One region of the Paenibacillus sp. FSL R10-2778 genome, then DNA from elsewhere that is predicted to be linked to it. Evidence: a T-box and tRNA genes for the amino acid it is inferred to sense, from the RefSeq annotation. Region 1 holds a T-box; the other holds one or more tRNA genes.
The links. A T-box is a leader RNA that pairs with one kind of tRNA and senses whether it is charged. The one in region 1 lies ahead of pheS (phenylalanine--tRNA ligase subunit alpha), so its partner is inferred to be a tRNA-Phe.
Positions count from the first base shown of each region.

Region 1 (8,990 bases):
GGAGCCCCGCTGGGCATAGCGCCGTCGCGGGCGTCAGGAGCCCCGCTGGGCATAGCGCCGCCGCGGGCGTCAGGGGCACCGCTAGGCATTGGTGCTTGGCCCTCGCCAGCAGTTTTGGAAGTTGTGACTGAACCCGCTGCTAGAGGAATAGAAACTGTGTATTTTCCGTTTCTTTCTTGTACAGCTTCAATAGGTACTGTTAATACATCCTTTTTCTCAGCAGTGGTTACTGAAACTTCCGCAGACATTCCAACAAGAGCACCTTCGGAGCTTGTTAGACCTATGGTAACATCGAAGAGGGAAACACCGTTTGAGGCGGTGCCCTCATTAGCTATTTTCGTAACCGTTCCCTTGAATTCCGTATCAGGCAGAGCATCCAATGAAATAGTGGCAGGCATCCCTAGCTTTACAGTAGGAATATCAAGCTCATCCACCTGCACAACTACACTTAAATTAGCATAATCGGTAATGTCGATGAGTTCAGAGCCGTCCATGGCTTTTTCGCCGCTTGCAATATTAACTGTCGTTACAGTTCCATCAATAGGAGCCGTTAACGGATCAGGAGGAAGCATATCTTCTTGGACAGAAGCTATTTTTTCCTGTTGCGCCGAAATGTCGGTTTTGGCCTTTTCAATCGAACGTTTGGCATTGCCTAGCTCATCTTCTGATGCACCTGCCACGGCCAGCTTCTTATATTGCTCCTGCTTGTCCTCAAGATCGGTCTCAAGCGAGGCAAGTGAAGTTTGCTCCTGCTTAAGATTGTCACTCAGATCATTGCCTTCAAAGGTAATCAAAGTCTGGCCTTTTTTCACGAGATCGCCCTCTTTGACAAGAACCTCAGCTGCGGTCCCGCTGTCCTTCGTTTTTACTTTACCAGTTTCTGTAGCAATCACGGAGCCGGCTCCGGATACACTAACTACGATATCGCCCTTTGTAACGGTAGCTGTGTTAACAGGCACTTCAGCGGCTTGACTGTTCTTATCAGGTAACAATGTATAAACCAGCATTCCTGCTGTGGCTACAACTACAACTCCAAGAGTCCAGAACACTATTTTTTTCTTCTTCATTTCTATCCTCCATAGCTCATCATATTAATTGCCCGATGTATTGCTGGTGTCTGGTTCTGTGCCAGAAGTAGAGTTGCTGTTCGAAGTCGTTGATGCCGCCTGATAAGTGACAACATAGGTTTGTGTTCCCAGCAGATTTCGATGGCCTTGGAATTCGTCGTATAGATTCAACCGGATTGCGCCGCCACCCAGTGGTTTGTACAGGCTGCTTGTGAAGGTTGTGGTGTACGACTTGAAGGTACCTAATTGTAGATCTGTGCCAAGCGTTAATGTTTTTTCCATGCTTTGTCCTAAGGGGTCAATCAGCTCCAACACCAGTTTGTGCTCATAGGTGCCTGATTCATAAAGCGTGCTGGCTGACATGTTGTAGGTTAGGACAGTGCTGAGCGTATCTTTACCAGCGGTGACGGTGGCGACTGCATTTGTAACGGATAGGGTATAAGGAAACATTTCCACGTTCAAAAGATTGCCTTTGGGCTCCACCCCCAACTGGTTCAGTCCAAGCGATACCGTATTGATGTAACCCGTCGATTGACCGTCAGGAGCGGTAAGCTTGCCTTCAGAAACACCCTCCCCGATGTAAAGGACAAGGTTCGCTGGATCTATACCGAGAGGGAGCTTACTCCAGAGGGTGACCAGACTTTTTCCGTTAGGACTGGTGGAGGTTTTGGACTGGGTGACTTCGGCTTCATAATATTGATTGTCTTGTGTTTTGTAATAGGCTACGAGTTGAGCCTGTTCGGATTTACGCGATTCCTCACTGTTCATTTCTAGTTCTGTGTACAAGAGATTTGAATCTGTACCTGGGTACACGAGGTTCCGGCGTACAAGTAATTCCGCTTTTTTACCTTCAAGCTCAAGATGGAAAGAATTTTCAGCTGCAACACTCTGTACCCGGCTGTCCAGTTGGGTAGTACTTAGAGAAAGGAAGTTAAGCTTACTTTCACCTGAAGTTTCTTGCAGGGTGATTTTTAATTGATTGAAAGTATAGCTATAAGGAACATTGGCTACGACATACACAGCAGCCGATTCATTTGGACCGAGGATGGTTTGCGTACTTTCTGAGACAACCTGGGAAGTGCTGCTGATGTCACTTTCTCCAGCTTTGACGACACTTGTAAGCGCAGGAAGCTGAACAGAGGTTGATTTAGTGTTGCGAATGTTGATTTTAGCCACGATCTGGTCTTTGTCAGACCAAGGGAGTCTTTGAATGTTTGCAATTTTGACAACAAATGTACCGTGACTGTTCTCAATGGGGTATTCCGTGTCCTGCCAATTGTTAGTTTGCAGCGTGTAAGGGATCTGATAATAGGCGGTAGGAAAAATGATCTTGCCCTCAGCAGCCGGCTCAGTCATTTGCAGCTGCAATGTTCCTTGATTGAGTGTGAGTGGTACATCTGCGCTGAGTTCAATAATCTTTTCTTCAAGCGGTTTCAATGTTAGGCTGGCAAAATCCTTCGTATCTACCGGAAAGCTATACCCTTCAGCGGCTTTAATAGCAAGTTCATAGGCAGGCACATTCACTGCTTTGTTGCCGCTATTTTTGATGCGGAACTGTAGTGTCCACTTTGCGTTGCCATTGTCAGCATAGACGTTAGCCGTTTTCAGCTGTGTTTCGACTGTATTATTGCTGATTGTAAGCTTCTTCGTGACATTGCTGGCTACGACAAGATCCGGTGTTGTTGCAGCGGGGAGATTGTAGGCGACAACCGGCAACGCTATTTTTAATGAGGCATCTTCTCCGGCAAATTGCAGCGCCATGTTGTCTGTCTTCATATAAGAAGGGATTTCCGTCAAATAGTAGATCGTCTTCTTTTCCTGAGGCTGTACTTTATAGCTGGTGCTGGTGTCATCAAGTGCGAGTTCAAATACAGATCCTCCAGCGGAAGCGAGGTATCCTTTAAGTCCAGTATCACTGAGTACCTTGGTTCCTTGATTAGTGAAGCTAACGCCAACCTTGGCATAGACCTTACCGTTATATTTATAAATTTGCAGGCTCTCTGCCTTGGTGGTTACAGGGAGATTGTTTAGGGTGATCTTTTTACTCTGCCCTCTGGCGACAGCTTGTGAATATCCTGTTGGTACGGTGAAGTTCCCTAGCTTTTTTTGATAATCGGTGGTGTTGAAGTCCCATCCGTACAATGAAATTTTGACCCCGTTTAAAGAGGTGGATTTGCCGATGTTTACATAGTAGGTGATAGATTGACTGCTTTTCGCGGCAATAGATTTGATGGTTGCACTGCTGGTAATAGAGCTTCCTTGAATAACTGTACCGCCGCTAGTAGTTACTTTGGAGAAAAAGTCCACCAGATTGAGGCTAGCGTTGCTTCCATTAGAGTAGCTGAGTGTGTATGTAAGAATATTTCCGCCATCCTGAGTTAATAAGCTGACATCCGTCAGCTTTGCGCTGATGTTAGTCTTCAAGGCTATGGAGCCTAGTTTATCCAGAGCGGATACGGAAGCTGTTGTTGCTATTTTGGTGGATGTAGTCCCGGCCGAAGCGGCATGAGCTCCATACGCTGCAGATTGGCTAAGCACAGCTGTGCTTAGCAGCACCGCGGCTACTTTTATTCTCCGTACATGCATTTGATTTCCTCCCAATAGGATAGTTAATAGTCTGCGAAGGTGCACCCGAGTGGATAAGCAAGCCTTCCTAGTAATGGAAATTATCAAGCTCCGCTGAATGTTAGCTGAAGAAAAGTTGGGAAAATGGCTCTGAAGCTTAAAGCCAGCTTAAAAGAAGATAAAAATTAGCCTAATTTTGTCCAGCTTGTCAAAACGACAGATTTTGCATATAATAAAGAGACATATCTCTTGTAGTAAAGAGATACCTGACAATTAGCATGAATTGTGAAATGCAGTGATGGAGAAGAGTACACAGTGCCTGACTTACAGGGAGGAGACGCCGCGGATTGAGAGCGTTTCTAAGAAGCAGAGCTGTCGAAGTTCACTCCGGAGCAGTTCCCTGAATTCCTTAAGCTGTCTAATAGGGAAGGGTAGGGGATACCGGTCACAGACCGTTATTTCTGTATAAAGTGAGATAGGTATCTGTCCAGCCAAAAGAGGGAATGAAGCTCTTAAGGGGAACAGATCAGCTTGTCTAACAAGGGTGGTACCACGGTCTTTTCGTCCCTTACCGGGAGGAAAGGCCTTTTTTTGTTGAACTAGACAATGATTGAAGGGGGCTGTACACGGCCATGAAAGAGAAGTTGGAAGCATTGAAGGTTGAAGCGCTGGCTAAGCTGCAGGAGGTTATGGATCCGCAGGTACTAAATGATCTAAGAGTGAAGTATCTCGGTAAAAAAGGTGAGCTTACAGAGGTTCTGCGCGGTATGGGAGGACTTAGTGCTGAGGAACGTCCGGTAATCGGGCAAGTAGCGAATCAGGTTCGCAGTGCTATTGAGGAGATTATCGGCGCAAAGCAGGAGGCTTTTCAAGAGCAGGAAACCCAGCAACGTCTGCAGGCTGAAAAAGTAGACGTAACCTTACCGGGTCGCCGTATGCAGCAAGGGGGCATTCACCCGCTTAGCAGAGTCGTACAGGAGATTGAGGATATTTTTATCGGCATGGGCTACCGTGTAGCTGAAGGCCCGGAAGTAGAGACCGATTATTATAACTTTGAAGCTCTAAATCTGCCTAAGAATCACCCGGCACGTGATATGCAGGATTCTTTCTATTTAACGGATGACCTGTTAATGCGCACACAAACCTCGCCGGTACAGATTCGTACTATGCAGGCTATGAACGGTGAAGCTCCGGTAAAAATCATCTGCCCGGGTAAAGTATTCCGCCGTGATGATGATGATGCAACGCATTCCTTCCAGTTCCACCAAATCGAAGGTTTGGTCATTGGAAGTAACATTCGAATGAGTGATCTGAAGGGCACCCTGCAACAATTTGTGCAGGAGATGTTTGGACCGAATACAGGCATTCGTCTTCGTCCGAGCTTTTTCCCATTCACTGAGCCAAGTGTTGAAGTAGATGTAAGCTGCTTCAAATGTGGCGGCGATGGCTGCAGACTATGCAAGCAAAGCGGATGGTTAGAAATCCTTGGCGCAGGTATGGTGCATCCAAATGTACTGAAAATGGGTGGCTATGATCCTGCTGAGTACAGCGGCTTCGCTTTCGGAATGGGTGTAGAGCGGATTGCAATGCTTAAATACGGCATCGATGACATCCGACATTTCTATAGTAATGACATGAGTTTTGTGAAGCAATTCAAGGGCGTTTAGTTTTTGTGGGCGCGCTGGCTGATAGTGGCGGAGAATGGCTTTGGAGCGTTCTCCCACAGGAAGCAGCGCGAACGACAGTGAAATAAATACATCTGAAACATAAAGGAAGTGAGCGGATATGAAAGTATCAACCGGATGGTTGGCTGATTATACATCGATTGAAGGAGTAACCGCCGAACAGCTAGCGGAGAAGATTACCGCTGCCGGCATTGAGATTGACGGCGTAGAGCGCCGCAATAAAGGCATTTCCGGCATCGTAACCGGCTATGTAAAATCAAAGGAAAAACATCCTGATGCAGACAAGCTGAACGTATGTATCGTGGATGTGGGCCAAGATGAGGAGCTACAAATCGTTTGCGGCGCAAAAAATGTAGCTGCAGGTCAAACTGTACCTGTAGCAATGGTTGGCGCAAAGCTGCCAGGACTGGATATCAAAAAAGCCAAGCTGCGCGGTGTCCTGTCGCAAGGAATGATCTGCTCGGCCAAAGAATTGGGACTGAATGATAAATTGCTTCCAAAAGAGCAACAAGAAGGTATTCTTGTGCTGCCTGAAGGGACAGAGATTGGTCAGGATATTTCCAAGGTCCTCGGTTTAGATGACGAGATTCTGGAATTCGATCTGACTCCGAACCGTTCAGATTGCCTCAGCATGATTGGTGCTGCTTATGAAGTAAGTGCAATTCTTGGGCGTGAAGTTAAATTACCTGATCCAAAAAGCGAAATGATTGAGATCAGTGGTCCTGCTGCGGATTCCATTTCCGTCAAGATTGAAGATGAAGAATACTGCAGCCATTATGCAGTTCGTTATATTGCAGGTGTTAAACCTGCACCATCACCGCTGTGGATTCAGAATCGTCTGATGGCTGCTGGGGTTCGTCCAATTAATAATATCGTGGACATTACCAATTATGTGATGCTGGAATATGGACAGCCGCTGCATGCTTTTGATGCAGATAAAGTACAAGGTGGAGAACTCGGCGTTCGTCTTGCTCATGAAGGTGAAGTTTTGGTTACACTTGACGGTCAAGAGCGTAAGCTAGAGCCGCAAATGCTCGTTATCGCTGATGGAGTAAAAGCTGTAGGTCTGGCCGGAGTAATGGGTGGACGGGATACAGAGGTTACTGCTGAGACGGTAAACCTTGTTCTGGAATCTGCTAAGTTTGATGGAGGAACGATTCGTAAAACCTCGCGTCAATTGGGACTTCGCTCGGAAGCCTCCCTTCGTTTCGAGAAGGAGGTGGATCCAAGTGCAGTTATTCCTGCATTGAACCGTGCAGCCGTACTGATTGCACGTTATGCTGGCGGATCGGTCCATGAAGGCATCGTGCAAGCAGGAACTGACGCTGTTCAAGAGAAGGTTCTCACCTTGTCCTTAGAGAAACTGAATCGTTATCTGGGAACGGATTTGTCCTTGTTGGAAGTGAAGACATTGTTTGGCCGTCTACATTTCAAATGTGGAGATACCGCACAAGGGCTGATTGAAGTTCAAGTCCCAACCAGACGAGGCGATATCAGCTATGATGTTGATCTTATTGAAGAAATTGCCCGCCTGTACGGGTATGACAATATTCCAACGACTCTAATTGAAGGAATTACAACACCAGGAGCACTAACTCACAAGCAAGCGCTCCGTCGTGAACTGCGTCGCCTATTGTCACATGGCGGTTACCAAGAGGTGATGGGTTACTCCTTCATCCAGCCGCAACAAAGCACAATGTTCCCTGAGTTATCAGAAGGAGCAGTAGCGGTGAAGCTGGCTATGCCGATGAGTGAAGAACGCAGCGTACTGCGTACCAGCCTTCTACCACAACTCTTGGATATTGCCAGCTACAATACCAATCGTCGTCAAAGCGACTTGGCATTGTTTGAAATCGGCAACGTCTTCTTCACGGATGAAGAACAGTTGACTCGTCAGCCACGCGAACTGCCGGTGCTGGGGCTGCTGCTTAGCGGAAGCTTAACAGTGAAGCAATGGAATGTTTCGGCACAGCCTGTGGACTTCTTTGATTTGAAGGGCGCGCTGGAAACGGTATTTGCTCATTTAGGGCTGACCGATAAAATCGTCTATGTAGGAGATAGTCCAGAAGGATATCATCCTGGGCGTTCCGCGTCGGTATATTTACTCGGAAACGAGGGTCGTGTGAAGATCGGAACGATGGGACAGATTCATCCGGATCTGCAAAGACAGCTGGATCTGGTGGATACTTATGCGGCGGAAATCTTATTGCAGCCGTTATATGAAAGTGCGCAAAGCCGTTTGCAATATAATGAGCTTCCGCGTTTCCCAGGAATGGAGCGGGATATTGCTGTGGTCGTGGATTCCGCTGTACCAGCGGGCGATCTGCTAGCTTCCATCCGCGATAACGGAGGTTCTTTGCTCCAGTCCGTACAGGTATTTGACGTTTATACTGGTGGTAAGCTGGAGAATGGAAAGAAGAGCATCGCGATCTCACTGCTGTATCGTCATAGTGAACATACACTGACTGATGAGGAAGTAGGAGAGGTGCATGAGAAGGTATTAGCATCTCTTCAACAAACTTTTGGTGCAGAATTAAGAAAGTAGCAGGAATTGTGTAAAGCCGCAGCGAATCCATTTAGAAACTGAGATTCGCTGCGGCTTTTTCTAGGTAGAGTGCAAAGCGGAGAATATCAGCCATAATCTATTGAATATTAGGGATTTTGCCAAATGCTTACCAAAAAAGCTACAATAGAAGAAGTGAAACTAGCTTAGAATCCGCACACATACAAAGGAGGGCACAACTGTGGCTATGGACCGGACACGTGTCGCCGTGGAGATATACGGAACTTCCTATAAACTCGTCGGAAGCAGTACTGAATATATGAAACAAGTGGCCCGTTATGTTGATGAACATATGCGCACGATTTCTAAATCTCACACCAGACTGGACACACCGCGTATAGCGGTGCTTGCAGCTGTACATATGGCGGAGCAGGCTATTCAGGTTCAGGACTTCAAAAATGAACTAAACATGATGACAGGTGAACGCAGTGAACTGCGATTGGAAGTATCTCGCCTGCTGGAGGTACAGCGGGAGCGGCAAGAAGAATTCGAGCGACTTGAAGCTGCGGCCAAAGAAGAGGCTGGGCGACTGATTGCTGCTGCGGAGGAAGAACGTAAGCGGCATTTGGAGATTCAGGAGAATGAACGCAAGGTACATGCGGAACAGCTTCAGGAGGCAGTGCAAGCTGTGGAAGCTGCACGTAAGAAGCTGGAAGAAGAATTGCTTGAGCGCGAGATAGAGCTGCAAGCACTGCGGACAAGCTACGAAGAAGAGCAGGCAGCTAGTCGTGAACACCAGCGGCAGGAACTGGCGAAGGCGGAAGCCATCCGCTTGCAGCAGCTGGAGGAGCAGAAGGCTGCTCATCTGCAAGAGCTGGAGAACATCCGGGAGACGCTGACCAAGGAGAAGACAGACACGCTGTCTGCTCTGCAGCTTGAGCTGACCGAGACCAAGTCAACACTGGAGGAAGAGCTTGAGGTTACCAAGTCTACATTAGGTAAAGAACTCGAAGATACCAGATTGGCGCTGGGTAAGGAGCTTGAGGATACCAAGTTGACGTTAGGTAAAGAGCTTGAGAGTACCAAAGCGAAGTTGAGCAAAGAGCTGGCGGAAGAACGTGAAGCACTGCAGCGGGAACAAACCAAGAATAAGGAACTGCGGCAGTCACA
Region 1 covers NZ_CP151956.1:1,890,612-1,899,601, forward strand. The annotation lists gene NST40_RS08120 (efflux RND transporter periplasmic adaptor subunit) at 1-1,067, opposite strand, end outside; gene NST40_RS08125 (hypothetical protein) at 1,092-3,653, opposite strand; T-box leader at 3,919-4,204, shown strand; gene pheS (phenylalanine--tRNA ligase subunit alpha) at 4,265-5,299, shown strand; gene pheT (phenylalanine--tRNA ligase subunit beta) at 5,418-7,862, shown strand; gene NST40_RS08140 (hypothetical protein) at 8,062-8,990, shown strand, end outside.

Region 2 (8,990 bases), 2.8 Mb from region 1:
TAATTTCTTTATTGATCAGCTTTTGCTTCACTTCTTCAACCTTGGCCTGAAGATCAGCCGGGAATACATTTTTATAAATATCATTCTCAGCAATACCTACACCATCATCTACAAAGCTCAATACATCACGTTTGCCCATTTCTAGCGTACCCTCTTGCAATCTCTTCACTGCACCTAGAATAGCCGTATCAATCTTTTTAATAGATGAAGTAACGATTAGATTTGCTTTTTCACTATCCGTATCGTTAATCAACATTGCCTGATCGGAGTCTACACCAATTGCATATTTTTTCTTCTCTTTAGCTGCGTCAAAGATCCCAAGACCTGTACCCCCAGCCACGTTAAAAATAACATCCACACCGGAATTATATTGAATTAGAGACAGCTCCTTACCTTTTGCCGGGTTAACAAAATCACCAGCGTACGACACAGCCACTTTTACATCAGGATCAACGTACTGAGCACCTTGAATGTAACCGACCAAGAAAGCATTAATCCCCGGAATATCCATACCGCCGACAAACCCAATCACATTCTCAGGGGTAGCATTCGGCATATCCGATTGTGTAGCTAATGCTGCTACGGCACCTGCCAAGAAAGATACTTCATTTGTCGCATAAGACATGTTGTACATGTTATCTGGTGCTTCATCGATGTCGGTATCATAATTAATGAATTTTTTGTCTGGATACAATTCTGCCGTTGCATTAAACATCTCTGTAATTTCAGAACCGCCAGAAATAATTACATCCCAATCCTCGGAAGCGATATCGTTAAATGTAGGCTCCCATTTCGTTTTATCAACGCCCATTTCAACAACCTTTGTTACTGCACCAAGTTCATCCTTAACCTTTTGCAAGCCGTTATTAGCGGAATCAAAAAATGATTTATCCCCAAGTGTCCCCGGAATCAGCAATACAACCTTGAGTTTATCCCCTGCACCTGTTTCTCCACCCTCAGCAGCGTTTGATCCAGTATTCGCAGAAGAACCGTTATTGGACGTGTTATTCCCACATGCTGTGACCAGAACCATCACCATTAATAACAACAAAGAAAGAACTTTTTTATTCATTACTCTATTCCACCCCTAATTTTAGTTGGTTAGTAATCCGCAGAATCCCATCTTCACCCATTGTATAATTCACGGTTCAAATGGAAATTCTCTTTTTTCCAAATAAAGTATTATTAAAAGTAATAAATTTAACGTTTAGGCTCAAAAATAGCAATAAAAATACCATTATTATTAATAATCCGCTTTATTTCCGAACGAGATGGCCAGTCAGGTTGCGAACTTTCGGATTTATTGATACGATCATAACAAATATTATTAAAAATAATTATATGATTTCGGTCATTGTTTTGTACGATTCGGCTAAAACATAAGTATTGGAGGATCATCATGGATCGTGTTCTATATATTGTAAGTGCCACACATGAGCTAAATACTTATATCCCTCCACACCAGCATGAATGCTACGAACTAGTCTATTATTTACAGGGGGTAGGGACAACCAATGTTGGCCCACGAAGTTACCATTTTCGCTCCTCTTCTTTCGCGCTTGTGCCACCCAATCATAAACATGACGAGCACCACCGTGAGGATGCAAATGTATTATTTGTAGGCTTCCACTCGGAACACCCTAATATGAGTAATCTGCTCGGCGTATATGAAGATGATAAAGATCAGACCGTTCTTCAAATCCTGCTGCGAATGAAAGCAGAGTTTACACGCAAGCAAGACGGATTCTCTGAGCTTCTAAACCTACAAATGAGCGAGATTACCGTCCATCTTATGAGGTTTCTTAGTGCCTCTGGATATCAATCCCCAACAGAAGATCGAGTACAATATGTCCTTAATTATATGAATGAGCATTATCGCCATAAATTGTCCGTCGAAACACTATCAGAAATGTCCGGATATAGTTACGATCGTTTTCGCCATCTATTTAAAGAACGTTTCGGGTCTTCACCCCTGCGGTATTTGCTGTTAAAACGCCTGGATTATGCAAAGTCTCTATTACGTCATACTCAGATGCAAATCTCTGAAGTATCTGCTGCTGCAGGTTTTGTGAACGATGCCCAATTCTGCAATATGTTCAAACGAGAAATAGGTCATACCCCGCGAGCATTCCGCATTAATAATCAATCAGGTTAATCACTAATCAGATTAAAAAAAGCCGTTGAAATAGAGAAACTCTCTATTCAACGGCTTACTGCTGTAAACCCAAGGACATAAAGAAAAAAGGTTTGTAAGATTGCTTATAAAAGCATTCTTACAAACCTTTTTAAGATACCGGCGAGAGGACTCGAACCTCCACGGTTTCCCACTCGATTTTGAGTCGAGCGCGTCTGCCATTCCGCCACGCCGGCACATATGAACTAAATGGAGGCGCCACCCAGATTTGAACTGGGGATAAAGCTTTTGCAGAGCTTTGCCTTACCACTTGGCTATGGCGCCATGAAAACTTGGAGCGGACGACGGGAATCGAACCCGCGACCCTCGCCTTGGCAAGGCGATGCTCTACCGCTGAGCCACGTCCGCATAAAATGGCTGGGGATATAGGATTCGAACCTATGAGTGACGGAGTCAAAGTCCGTTGCCTTACCGCTTGGCTAATCCCCAATAACATTTTAAAGTAAAATGGGGCGACTGATGGGTCTCGAACCCACGAATGCCGGAACCACAATCCGGTGCGTTAACCCCTTCGCCACAGTCGCCATATTAAGTTGATATTGTTGCCATTATTCATTTTAAAGTAAATGGGGCGGCCGATGGGTCTCGAACCCACGAATGCCGGAACCACAATCCGGTGCGTTAACCCCTTCGCCACGGCCGCCATATTAAACTTTAGAAAGAACTTGGCAGGGGCAGCAGGAATTGAACCCACACCAACGGTTTTGGAGACCGTTGTTCTACCTTTAAACTATGCCCCTAAAAACTGGTGGAGGATGATGGATTCGAACCACCGAACACTCACGTGAGCAGATTTACAGTCTGATGCGTTTGGCCACTTCGCTAATCCTCCAAGGATGGTGCCGGCGAGAGGACTTGAACCCCCAACCTACTGATTACAAGTCAGTTGCTCTACCAATTGAGCTACACCGGCATGGCACTCATTCTTTTGTGATAATAAATGGTGGCTCGGGACGGAATCGAACCGCCGACACGAGGATTTTCAGTCCTCTGCTCTACCGACTGAGCTACCGAGCCATGATGAAAATGGCGGAACCGACGGGATTCGAACCCGCGATCTCCTGCGTGACAGGCAGGCATGTTAGGCCAACTACACCACGGTTCCAAAAGATATAATTGCTTAAGTTAATTGGTTGCGGGGGCAGGATTTGAACCTGCGGCCTTCGGGTTATGAGCCCGACGAGCTACCGGGCTGCTCCACCCCGCGTCAGTAAGAAAGTGTTATGGTGGAGGCTGAGGGGATCGAACCCCCGACCCTCTGCTTGTAAGGCAGATGCTCTCCCAGCTGAGCTAAGCCTCCATAAACAACAATTGTTATTGTACCAAAGTCCACTAGGATAAATCAAGTGAAAATTTGGTGACCCGTATGGGATTCGAACCCATGTTACCTCCGTGAAAGGGAGGTGTCTTAACCCCTTGACCAACGGGCCATACTAATTAAAAATTTGTGGCGGAGAGAGAGGGATTCGAACCCTCGAGACGCTTGTGGCGCCTACACGATTTCCAATCGTGCTCCTTCGGCCAAACTCGGACACCTCTCCATATGGCTCCCCGAACAGGACTCGAACCTGTGACAACTCGATTAACAGTCGAGTGCTCTACCAACTGAGCTATCAGGGAATATTCATTCCAGGCTTGATGCCTGAAAACTGAATCCGAAACGAATCTGCATTCTACGTATAGGATAAGCCCTCGACCGATTAGTATTGGTCAGCTCCATGCATTGCTGCACTTCCACCTCCAACCTATCTACCTCGTCGTCTTCAAGGGGTCTTACTAATTGGGAAATCTCATCTTGAGGGGGGCTTCACGCTTAGATGCTTTCAGCGCTTATCCCGTCCGTACGTAGCTACCCAGCCATGCTCCTGGCGGAACAACTGGTGCACCAGCGGTACGTCCATCCCGGTCCTCTCGTACTAAGGACAGCTCCTCTCAAATTTCCTGCGCCCACGACAGATAGGGACCGAACTGTCTCACGACGTTCTGAACCCAGCTCGCGTACCGCTTTAATGGGCGAACAGCCCAACCCTTGGGACCTACTTCAGCCCCAGGATGCGATGAGCCGACATCGAGGTGCCAAACCTCCCCGTCGATGTGGACTCTTGGGGGAGATAAGCCTGTTATCCCCAGGGTAGCTTTTATCCGTTGAGCGATGGCCCTTCCATGCGGTACCACCGGATCACTAAGTCCGACTTTCGTCCCTGCTCGACTTGTAGGTCTCGCAGTCAAGCTCCCTTATGCCTTTGCACTCTGCGAATGATTTCCAACCATTCTGAGGGAACCTTGGAACGCCTCCGTTACTCTTTAGGAGGCGACCGCCCCAGTCAAACTGCCCGCCTGACACGGTCCCCGTACCCGGTAAGGGTACTAGGTTAGAACCTAGATACGATCAGGGTGGTATCCCAACGGCGCCTCCACCGAAGCTTGCGCTCCGATTTCTACGGCTCCCACCTATCCTGTACAGATCGTACCCAAATTCAATATCAAGCTGCAGTAAAGCTCCATGGGGTCTTTCCGTCTTGTCGCGGGTAACCTGCATCTTCACAGGTATTAAAATTTCACCGGATCTCTCGTTGAGACAGCGCCCAAGTCGTTACGCCATTCGTGCGGGTCAGAATTTACCTGACAAGGAATTTCGCTACCTTAGGACCGTTATAGTTACGGCCGCCGTTTACTGGGGCTTCGGTTCATAGCTTCGGGTTACCCCTAACCACTCCCCTTAACCTTCCAGCACCGGGCAGGCGTCAGCCCGTATACTTCGCCTTGCGGCTTCGCACAGACCTGTGTTTTTGCTAAACAGTCGCTTGGGCCTTTTCACTGCGGCCCCCTCGTGCTATTCACACTACCGGGGCACCCCTTCTCCCGAAGTTACGGGGTCATTTTGCCGAGTTCCTTAACGAGAGTTCTTCCGCGCGCCTTAGAATTCTCTTCTCGCCTACCTGTGTCGGTTTGCGGTACGGGCACCTTCTCCTGGCTAGAGGCTTTTCTTGGCAGTGTGAGATCATGACCTTCGCTACTATAATTTTCGCTCCCCATCACAGCCCAGCCTTATCGATGTGCGGATTTGCCTACACATCAGCCTCACTGCTTAGACGGACATCCATCAGTCCGCGTCACTACCCTCCTGCGTCACCCCATCGCTCATAGCGGATTACGGTGGTACAGTAATTTCAAACTGTTGTCCTTCGACTACGCCTTTCGGCCTCGCCTTAGGTCCCGACTTACCCTGAGCGGACGAGCCTTCCTCAGGAAACCTTGGGCTTTCGGCGGATCAGATTCTCACTGATCTTTTCGTTACTCATACCGGCATTCTCACTTGTGTAGTGTCCAGCGCTCTTTTCAGTACACCTTCAACCCCTACACAACGCTCCCCTACCCCAGATGCAAAGCATCTAGCCATAGCTTCGGTGGTGTGTTTAGCCCCGTTACATTTTCGGCGCAGAGTCACTCGACCAGTGAGCTATTACGCACTCTTTCAATGGTGGCTGCTTCTAAGCCAACATCCTGGTTGTCTGTGCAACTCCACATCCTTTCCCACTTAACACACACTTGGGGACCTTAGCTGATGGTCTGGGCTGTTTCCCTTTTGACAATGGATCTTAGCACTCACTGTCTGACTCCCGGCAATAAGTATATGGCATTCGGAGTTTGACTGAGCTTGGTAATCCTTGCGGACCCCGCACCCAATCAGTGCTCTACCTCCACTACTCTTATACCGAGGCTAGCCCTAAAGCTATTTCGGGGAGAACCAGCTATCTCCGAGTTCGATTGGAATTTCTCCGCTACCCCCACCTCATCCCCGCACTTTTCAACGTACGTGGGTTCGGGCCTCCAGTGCGTGTTACCGCACCTTCACCCTGGACAGGGGTAGATCACACGGTTTCGGGTCTACGTCCACATACTAATTCGCCCTATTCAGACTCGCTTTCGCTGCGGCTCCACCTTCTCGGCTTAACCTTGCATGTTAAACGTAACTCGCCGGTTCATTCTACAAAAGGCACGCCATCACCCATTAATAGGGCTCTGACTTTTTGTAAGCACACGGTTTCAGGTTCTATTTCACTCCCCTTCCGGGGTGCTTTTCACCTTTCCCTCACGGTACTGTTTCACTATCGGTCGCCAGGTAGTATTTAGCCTTAGCAGATGGTCCTGCTGGATTCATACGGGGTTTCACGTGCCCCGCACTACTCGGGATCCGTCTCGGAGAGAATACAGTTTAGGTTACAGGGCTTTTACCTCTATCGCGGGCCTTTCCAGACCTCTTCACCTACCATATTCCTTTGTAACTCCATGTGAGACGTCCCACAACCCCTAAGAGCAAGCTCTTAGGTTTAGGCTGTTCCGCGTTCGCTCGCCGCTACTGACGGAATCACTATTGTTTTCTCTTCCTCAGGGTACTTAGATGTTTCAGTTCCCCTGGTCTGCCTCTACACACCCTATGTATTCAGGTATGAGTAACTGCGAATTACCACAGCTGGGTTTCCCCATTCGGACACCCCCGGATCAAAGCTTGCTTACAGCTCCCCGAGGCAGTTTCGTTGTTCGCCACGTCCTTCGTCGGCTCCTGGCGCCTAGGCATCCTCCGTGTGCTCTTATTAGCTTAACCTTGATTTTTCCGCAGGAAAATATCATACGATGACATTCTCTTTGGAATCATCTCACTAATAACATTTACTTGTTTGCACAAGTTGCTAAAAGATGTTCTAAAACGCAAATTCGTTTCGGTATCCAGTTTTCAAGGATCAAGTCTTACTTGAGAGCTTAAACTCTCAAAACTGAGCAACGAGTGAGTAACAGGCCTAAACCTGAGTTTTGGAAGCTTAGCTTCCGATTTGAATGTTCTCATTGCAGAGAACGATTCTCCATAGAAAGGAGGTGATCCAGCCGCACCTTCCGATACGGCTACCTTGTTACGACTTCACCCCAATCATCTACCCCACCTTCGGCGGCTGGCTCCCTTGCGGGTTACCCCACCGACTTCGGGTGTTGTAAACTCTCGTGGTGTGACGGGCGGTGTGTACAAGACCCGGGAACGTATTCACCGCGGCATGCTGATCCGCGATTACTAGCAATTCCGACTTCATGCAGGCGAGTTGCAGCCTGCAATCCGAACTGAGACCGGCTTTGATGGGATTGGCTCCACCTCGCGGCTTCGCTTCCCGTTGTACCGGCCATTGTAGTACGTGTGTAGCCCAGGTCATAAGGGGCATGATGATTTGACGTCATCCCCACCTTCCTCCGGTTTGTCACCGGCAGTCACTCTAGAGTGCCCAGCATTACCTGCTGGCAACTAAAGTTAAGGGTTGCGCTCGTTGCGGGACTTAACCCAACATCTCACGACACGAGCTGACGACAACCATGCACCACCTGTCTCCTCTGTCCCGAAGGCCGCTGCTATCTCTAGCAGATTCAGAGGGATGTCAAGACCTGGTAAGGTTCTTCGCGTTGCTTCGAATTAAACCACATACTCCACTGCTTGTGCGGGTCCCCGTCAATTCCTTTGAGTTTCAGTCTTGCGACCGTACTCCCCAGGCGGAGTGCTTACTGTGTTAACTTCGGCACCAAGGGTATCGAAACCCCTAACACCTAGCACTCATCGTTTACGGCGTGGACTACCAGGGTATCTAATCCTGTTTGCTCCCCACGCTTTCGCGCCTCAGCGTCAGTTACAGCCCAGAAAGTCGCCTTCGCCACTGGTGTTCCTCCACATATCTACGCATTTCACCGCTACACGTGGAATTCCACTTTCCTCTTCTGTACTCAAGCCACCCAGTTTCCAGTGCGACCTCAGGTTGAGCCCAAGGTTTAAACACCAGACTTAAATAGCCGCCTGCGCGCGCTTTACGCCCAATAATTCCGGACAACGCTTGCCCCCTACGTATTACCGCGGCTGCTGGCACGTAGTTAGCCGGGGCTTTCTTCTCAGGTACCGTCACTCCGGTAGCAGTTACTCTACCGGACGTTCTTCCCTGGCAACAGAGCTTTACGATCCGAAAACCTTCATCACTCACGCGGCGTTGCTCCGTCAGGCTTTCGCCCATTGCGGAAGATTCCCTACTGCTGCCTCCCGTAGGAGTCTGGGCCGTGTCTCAGTCCCAGTGTGGCCGTTCACCCTCTCAGGTCGGCTACGCATCGTCGCCTTGGTGGGCCGTTACCCCACCAACTAGCTAATGCGCCGCAGGCCCATCCCTCAGTGACAGATTGCTCCGTCTTTCATTCTTCTCTCAGGAGAAAAAAGAAATTATCCGGTATTAGCTACCGTTTCCGGTAGTTATCCCAGTCTGAAGGGCAGGTTGCCTACGTGTTACTCACCCGTCCGCCGCTAAGTTATTTTGAAAGCAAGCTTTCAAAATAACTCCGCTCGACTTGCATGTATTAGGCACGCCGCCAGCGTTCGTCCTGAGCCAGGATCAAACTCTCCAATTAGTATTGAAAAGAGCGATATGCTCATTTTGAAACATCTGACGAGAAAATTAATTCTCTAATTTGGATTTCACTTACGTGATTTCCCACTCACTCGTTGTTCAGTTTTCAAAGATCAAGCTGTTTATTTCGTCGATGTGTTGTTCAGCAGCGACCTTTATAATATATCACAGCGTCCTCGTTTTAGTCAACCTTTTTTTTAATTTCTTTTTTTGGTTGTCTTTCGAATGTTTTCGAAAGCACATCTCTGTGTCAGAGGGACGAGTTATAATTTAACACATGAACAAGGAAAGAGTCAACCATTAATTTTTCCGAATAAATATGAGCGTTTCATATTAGTAAACAAACAAAAAGAGAGTGCTCAGCCTCTCCC
Region 2 covers NZ_CP151956.1:6,013,546-6,022,535, forward strand. The annotation lists gene NST40_RS26865 (BMP family ABC transporter substrate-binding protein) at 1-1,072, opposite strand, end outside; gene NST40_RS26870 (AraC family transcriptional regulator) at 1,400-2,155, shown strand; tRNA gene NST40_RS26875 (tRNA-Leu) at 2,292-2,370, opposite strand; tRNA gene NST40_RS26880 (tRNA-Cys) at 2,385-2,458, opposite strand; tRNA gene NST40_RS26885 (tRNA-Gly) at 2,468-2,542, opposite strand; tRNA gene NST40_RS26890 (tRNA-Gln) at 2,549-2,623, opposite strand; tRNA gene NST40_RS26895 (tRNA-His) at 2,643-2,718, opposite strand; tRNA gene NST40_RS26900 (tRNA-His) at 2,762-2,837, opposite strand; tRNA gene NST40_RS26905 (tRNA-Trp) at 2,861-2,934, opposite strand; tRNA gene NST40_RS26910 (tRNA-Tyr) at 2,941-3,026, opposite strand; tRNA gene NST40_RS26915 (tRNA-Thr) at 3,032-3,107, opposite strand; tRNA gene NST40_RS26920 (tRNA-Phe) at 3,136-3,211, opposite strand; tRNA gene NST40_RS26925 (tRNA-Asp) at 3,222-3,299, opposite strand; tRNA gene NST40_RS26930 (tRNA-Met) at 3,325-3,401, opposite strand; tRNA gene NST40_RS26935 (tRNA-Val) at 3,419-3,494, opposite strand; tRNA gene NST40_RS26940 (tRNA-Glu) at 3,550-3,624, opposite strand; tRNA gene NST40_RS26945 (tRNA-Ser) at 3,643-3,735, opposite strand; tRNA gene NST40_RS26950 (tRNA-Asn) at 3,739-3,814, opposite strand; rRNA gene NST40_RS26955 (23S ribosomal RNA) at 3,875-6,800, opposite strand; rRNA gene NST40_RS26960 (16S ribosomal RNA) at 7,063-8,620, opposite strand.
Region 2: it has a tRNA-Phe gene. The T-box ahead of pheS (phenylalanine--tRNA ligase subunit alpha) is inferred to sense a tRNA for this amino acid. The anticodon was not compared.